DNA from 2 places in the Nostoc sp. UHCC 0302 genome. Region 2 is predicted to be linked to the other one. Evidence: predicted binding sites of a transcription regulator. Region 2 holds the regulator's gene; the other holds the start of a gene.
The links. Region 2 encodes HrcA, which represses chaperone genes, less so after heat shock. Its sites were predicted from a motif close to TTAGCACTCNNGANTCNNGAGTGCTAA; they were not measured.
Positions count from the first base shown of each region.

Region 1: groES (co-chaperone GroES) is a predicted target of HrcA. The motif match lies at 1,898-1,924, and genes of this name have one in related genera.

Region 1 is NZ_CP151099.1:999,912-1,003,341, forward strand. Features, by position in the region: gene groL (chaperonin GroEL) at 1-1,454, opposite strand, end outside; gene groES (co-chaperone GroES) at 1,552-1,863, opposite strand; gene WKK05_RS04150 (hypothetical protein) at 2,371-2,556, opposite strand.
Region 2 is NZ_CP151099.1:8,294,602-8,298,031, forward strand. Features, by position in the region: gene WKK05_RS35885 (hypothetical protein) at 1-165, opposite strand, end outside; gene WKK05_RS35890 (DUF2834 domain-containing protein) at 330-1,007, opposite strand; gene hrcA (heat-inducible transcriptional repressor HrcA) at 1,066-2,190, opposite strand; gene WKK05_RS35900 (rhodanese-like domain-containing protein) at 2,639-2,998, opposite strand; gene WKK05_RS35905 (DUF3352 domain-containing protein) at 3,244-3,430, shown strand, end outside.

The DNA.
Region 1 (3,430 bases), 1.1 Mb from region 2:
AACTCGTTGGTTGCAGCGTTATAGCCTACATTAAATTCCTTCTCTTTGACACGTTCAGCAATGACCGCACCATTTTGACCGGCGTTTTCAGCAATCCGCTTTAGAGGCGCAGGCAAAGCACGAACTACAATCAATGCACCAGTCAACTCTTCACCTGTCAAGTTGCTGTTTGCCCACTCAGCAAGTTCAGGAGCGAGGTGAGCTAGAGTTGTACCACCACCAGGAACGATACCTTCTTCTACAGCAGCTTTGGTAGCGTTGATTGCATCTTCTAGGCGCAGTTTCTTGTCTTTCATTTCGGTTTCAGTGGCTGCACCGACTTTTACCACTGCAACACCACCAGCCAGTTTAGCAAGACGCTCTTGTAGTTTCTCTTGGTCGTAAGAAGATTCGGTTTCTTCAATTTGACGGCGAATCTGCTCGATTCTACCCTTAACAGCAGCTTCGTTACCTTCAGCAACAATGACGGTGCTGTCTTTGGTAATGGTGATGCGACGAGCTTTGCCCAGGCTATCGAGCTTGATATTGTCTAGCTTCAGACCAGCATCTTCGGTAATCAGTTGACCACCAGTCAATACAGCAATATCTTCTAGTAGAGCTTTGCGGCGATCGCCAAAGCCAGGAGCCTTAACAGCAGCTACATTCAGCACACCGCGCAAACGGTTAACCACCAAGGTTGCCAAAGCTTCTTTTTCAATGTCTTCGGCGATAATCACCAAAGGACGACCAGCACGAGCTACTTGTTCTAAGATTGGCACTAAGTCTTGTAACAAAGTGATTTTCTTATCGGTCAGCAGCAGGTAAGGCTCATCAAAAACCGCTTCCATCCGCTCAGTATTGGTGGCAAAGTATGGAGAGATATAGCCTTTATCAAAGCGCATCCCTTCGGTGATTTCCAATTCTGTAAACATAGATTTCCCTTCTTCTAGGGAAATTACGCCTTCCTTGCCCACCTTGTCCATTGCTTCGGCAATCATCTGACCGACTTCTTCGTCGTTACCAGCAGAGATTGCACCAACTTGAGCAATAGATTTAGAATCTTCTACAGGACGAGCGTGTTCAGCAATTTTCTCTACCAGAAAAGTCGTGGCTTTATCAATACCACGTTTGAGCAAAATCGCATTTGAACCAGCTGCAACGTTCCGCAAGCCTTCCTTGATAAGCGCGTGAGCTAAGACTATGGCGGTGGTAGTGCCATCACCCGCAGCGTCGTTAGTCTTAGAAGCAGCTTGACGAATCAGAGCCACACCAGTGTTTTCAATGTGGTCTTCTAATTCGATTTCTTTAGCGATGGTTACACCGTCATTCACAATCTGCGGTGCGCCAAATTTCTTTTCTAGAACTACGTTACGACCTCTGGGGCCAAGGGTAACAGCTACGGCCTCAGCCAGAATATCAATGCCACGTTCTAAGGCGCGACGGGCGTTTTCATTGTAGATAATGCGCTTTGCCATATATGTCCAAATAAGCGATTGAGTCAATTTTGTATGTAGCTAGGAATTGGGGATTAGGATTTGGGCATTGTTCCCGTGTGCCATAACCCACATACCTTTAGATGACGACTGCTAAAATATCCTTTTCAGCAAGTAGTACGTATTCTTCGGTGCCAAGCTTAATGTCAGTACCACCGTACTTGGAGTACAACACCTTATCGCCGACTTTAATGTCTAATTCTTGACGGCTACCGTCGTCATTACGCTTGCCAGGGCCAAGAGCAACTACTTCTCCTACCTGGGGCTTTTCCTGGGCGTTATCAGGTAAATACAGACCACCTGCGGTTTTTTCTTCAGGGGCGCTTACTTTTACAAAAATGCGATCGCCTAAAGGTTTAACTGTAGAAACGCTTAGAGATACAGCTGCCATATTAAATTCTCCATAAATTTAATTTATCTAGAGTTTAGCACTCTCAACTCCTGAGTGCTAATTTATCTGTATTTGATGTGTAATAGCAATAGTTTATTGAGTACGGTTTCCCGCACTAAAGAGCAAGCAGGCTAGTTTACTAAAGTATGAGTAGATAATTATTTCCGGCTTTTACCTTTAGACATCCTTTTCCGTGTTTCAGTGAGCAACACCTTAGAAAAAAGACAATTAATTTTTAATAATCGGTACTAAATAAAGTGGCAATAGTAATTAAATATAGCCATAAAGTCAATGTGTAACGGCTACCTTTCCTGCTTTTTAGCCAGAATCAGAAAATAACGCGGCACAGCTTTAACTTCATAAGGCTGCAACTGAACAGCATAGCGACCGTAATTTACTCTCATCGGGAGTAACGCGATTTGATGAGAGTAACCATTTTTCGAGATTATTAATATAAATAACAAGAGACGCACTCAAGTGCGTCTCTTGAAATCTGCCAAATCTAATTTATACCTGAGCAATTTTGTCAATCTGCCAACTCTGAGAAATCATGGCTGGTGCTAAGTCAGTTTGGCTGATAGGGGCGGGTTTCATGTCCCGGTAGTCCAGTAGTTGGACTAAGATCAGGTAGGCGATCGCTAAAATAACAGAAATCGCGCCTGTAATAATGGCAACTATTTTTGAGCGGTTCATAAGTATTTCCTGTAATACAAGTTATTGTGCTGTGCCTATATCCACATTGCCACAGCCTCTGCAAGTAAAACATCGCTAGGGAATTTTTCGGTCAAAATATCATAATCAAGGTGTTGACCCTTGTGCTGTCGTCGCCATTGCTTTCAAAAACCTCGCAGAAAATCATCCAGAAGCTGAGTTAGAAATTGTGGCAATGGAGAACGCGGTAATGATAAATTCCTGCTCAGAGCCAAAACCACAGCAGGTAGCGATAAATCTCAACTAAGTTAGGATAATTTTTGTTCGGTAATCTTGTTTAAGTAGGAGACACAATACAATATAATACTCTCACTGTGAGTGAAACAAAGCAGCCGATTTTATTTGAAATTGCTTTGCTCGCAATGACACGATTTATTTTCATTTTCCTACTTATCCCTGGAATATTCCCCTGGTTGCGGCCTACTGTGTAGATACATCTCTGCAATCCAAAACGTTATTCCATCACTATAAATTAACGCCACTTGCTACCCGTCAGTAAGCCGCGTAAAGCACGCCTACAGGCGTCTACAAGCTGGGGAACCCTTTAAAAGGTAGGGCTGTTTCGTTTCCTTAAAGGCTTATTGTCTAATTATTAAATTACCTTCAAGTGTTACGTGTTTATTGCATCTGCTTAATTGTCCTTTCTCATAAAAGTAGTCGGAAGAATCGCATCTCCTCTTACTGTTAAACGCCAGATGCTGCCCTCCGGGTTCGGGACGCTTATTCTCTGCGACCCCAACACCTCTACAAGCCAGGGATTGCCACAAGGGAAAGAACCTCGCATTAGCCTAGCCTAGGCTAACCCTCCGCTGAGATTTCTCTTTGCAGAACTGCTCCAATTTACTGCCTCCTCGCC
Region 2 (3,430 bases):
AAGCGAGAACAATGACAGGATAACTGGATTTATGTTACTCCACTGAAGAGTAAATATATTTTTTAATAGCGTCAGTGTCTCCTCTAGATGCAGTGGTGGAGCTAAGAATAAAATATAGGCGATAAATCCAGCCCATAGTAACCACAATCCAAGTTTTCTTGTCATGATTTTAAGCTTTATGGAATTATTCATCTCACGCAGAGGAGCCACTGCGTTGCGGAGGTTCCCCCCGTTGTAGCAAGTGGTGTCGCGCAGAGGCGCAGAGAGAATGAAGAGATTTATTTCAATATCTCAATTTCATCTCTGATGCCATGTGTTATTTTGATTATTCAATTTGTTGCTGGTTGCTGATTGAGTCTTGCCTCTGTTCCTACTTCTGGTAAAGGTGGACGCACACTCAAATAAATCAATGGGCCGAAGAGTGGTATAAATGCTATTAACCAGAAAAGCTGCGGATTTTTCCAACCGCGACGCGCCATATCATCTGTTAGTAATGCCGGAAATAATAGGCAAAGTAAGCAAAAATCTATGCTCATTACATGGATGAAGCGGTCAGTTTGCCACTGCTGCACAAAGTTACCCCAATCTCCTCCCCGTAAACCATAAGCAACTAGAATAACCGTCGCTATTGTTAGCACAAAACCAGTTACACGAGAATCTAATAGCTTCAGAAAAGTATTCTTTTTACCAACAAACTTTTTATTTGGTTCCCTTAAAGCTAAGTAAGGTAATAGAGCAAACGCCCCGACACCAAAGGAGCCAGTGGCAAATAACCAAGCAGGTATTTTTTGCCCTCTACCATCAATGAAAAGCACTGCACTGTATATTAAAGGCCAAATGCCCATCAGGTTGAACAATGATACAACAAGAGGGTTAATACCTTGCCACTGAGCAATAGAAAGGTTTTTAATTAACTCGAATGTATTAGGTTGCTGGGGAGGAGCCAAAACAAAAGCATAGACAATAAATCCCAGCCATAGCACCCAAAAGGCAATTTTTCTCGCCATGATTGCAGACAATTAGTATTAATTATTGATTTTGATAAATCCCTATAAGGATTAAAAATTAAGGATTGAAATAACTGAAAGCTTCTGATAGGTAATCCGCAGCAGCTGTCACAACAGCGATCGCACTTTCGTAATCTAGGCGCGTTGGGCCTAAAACTCCCACACTTCCTACTGGTACTGAACCTCGGCGATAAGTGGAAGAAATCAATGTACAAGTGCGTATCGGCTCTAGTGGGTTTTCTGCACCAATGCGAACCGTTACCCGTGGTTTACCCACATCCTCCGGCTCTGGCTCTTCAAATATTAATCGCCACAGTTGGTCTTGTTCTTCTTCCAGCAGGTGGATAATTGTTTGCACTTGCTGTAGTTGTGAAAATTCTGGTTGGCGCAGAACTTCGGCTACACCCCGAACCATAATTTGTGTGGCAGTAGGTGTAACAGTGCGACGAGTCAATTCTGCAACTGAATTTTTCAAAAATTCCCCATACCGTTGGAACTCCTGAGCTAATTCACTCCAATCGAGGTCGGCTAATTCCAACAGGCTTCGCCCTCGTAAGTGGCTATTCAAAAAGTTAGAAACAATCTGCAACTCGCGATCAATAACCTCTGCATCGCGTTGTATTTCTTCCGGTACTGCCGGCAATTCCATCAATCTGGAATGTGTCTCATAAGCATCTGTTACCACAATTAGCATGATTTTACCCGCTTCAATTTGCACTAATTGCAGATGTCGCAACAGCGCTGTAGTGGTTTGTGGCATGGTAATCAAGCTAATACACCCACTTAAGGTAGCTAAAATTTGTGCAGCTCCTTGCAGAAGTGTTTCTAAACTCCAATCTTCCCATTGAAGGCGCTTTTGTAGTGCCTCCTCTACCTGTCGCCCTAAAGTTTCTGTACCGCTTCCCTGCGGGACGCTGCGCGATCGCAGAGAAGGTGTAATTAACTGATCTACATAGATGCGATACCCAGAGTCAGAGGGTATGCGTCCAGCAGAGGTATGGGGTTGGTAAAGTAACCCAGACTTTTCTAAAACGCCCATGATATTGCGAATCGTCGCTGAGCTAACTCCCAGGTCGTACTCCTCGACCAAAGCTTTAGAACCAACAGGCTCTGCGGTAGCAATATAGTGACGTACCGTTGCCCAAAGTATATGCTGTTGTCGATTTGTCAACTGGACTTCCATAGGATGTTTTTTGCTGATGGCAAACTTTAATCAAACTTGGAAAAATTCTGGATTTGACTTAAACAAAAATTATTAATAATTAATTAAAATAGCAAATTACTGAATAATGTTGTGATAAGAGAATTTAAAGTTCATGTCAAAAATTTTGTGGAAGTGTGCTTTAAACAAAATTTTATTACTGCTGGAAAATCTGTTGATTTTAATCTAAAACTAAGCAGCTTTATAACCGTATTATTCCATAAGAATTTACTAAAAAGAGTATCATTGAATACGTAATTTTCTTCAATTTACAAGTAGATTAGGGACAAAAATTACCGTGAGTATTTACCCAGTGGTGAAAATGCCAAGCTTTACACATAAAGCCCCGAACTAATGTACTGCTATGTTTCAGAATAGCAAAAGTTAGCTGGATAAGTAAGTTCCAGCCAAACTATACACACTCACTTGACTAATATTGAGGAATTGAAGCGTCAATTAATTGGGAATAAGCATCAATACCGCCAGCAATATTTTTAACATTTGTAAATCCTTGAGCAACTAACCACTGACACATCTGAGCAGAGCGGACGCCGTGGTGACACAGCACAAGGGTTTCAGCTTGGGGATCAAGGCGTGTAGGTACTTGATCACCCCATTCGGCAAATTGACTTAGGGGTAGATTGACAAAACCCTCAATATTGGCGATCGCTACTTCTTGTGGTTCGCGCACATCCACTAGTTGAATACTTGGCTCATTAGAAGAGAGACGTTGTGCGAGTTCTTCTACACTAATTTGGGTAATAGCTTGACCAAAAGATTTGTCAGTCATAAGGTTTTTGTAAACAATCATATATTATTTATGTTGACAGAAAATCTGTACCCTAGCATCAGCATCCATTCTTATTAGTTACCTTTGTTTAGGGTGCGGATATTAACAAAAAATGCCATTGTCCAAACGGGTCTAAGATAGATGTCCTCAGTTTGGCATCAGATAAGTCTGTAAAGAGATAACCGCTCTCATGCTCCTGTAGATACAGGAAATTAGCGACAACTTTTGTATTTAGTAGGTCTAATGTGAACAGGCAACGCTCATTCTTTGGTTTCTTAGTGGCCGGTGCGATCGCGCTACTAGTGGTTGTTATCGCTGGCTTTTACTGGTTTTTCGCCAAAAGTCCAGCTAGCCTCATTGCCTCGACTTCTCAACCAGGTGCTGCCATATTCGTGTCGAAACTTGCCCCTGTGATGACTTCCTTACTGGTAA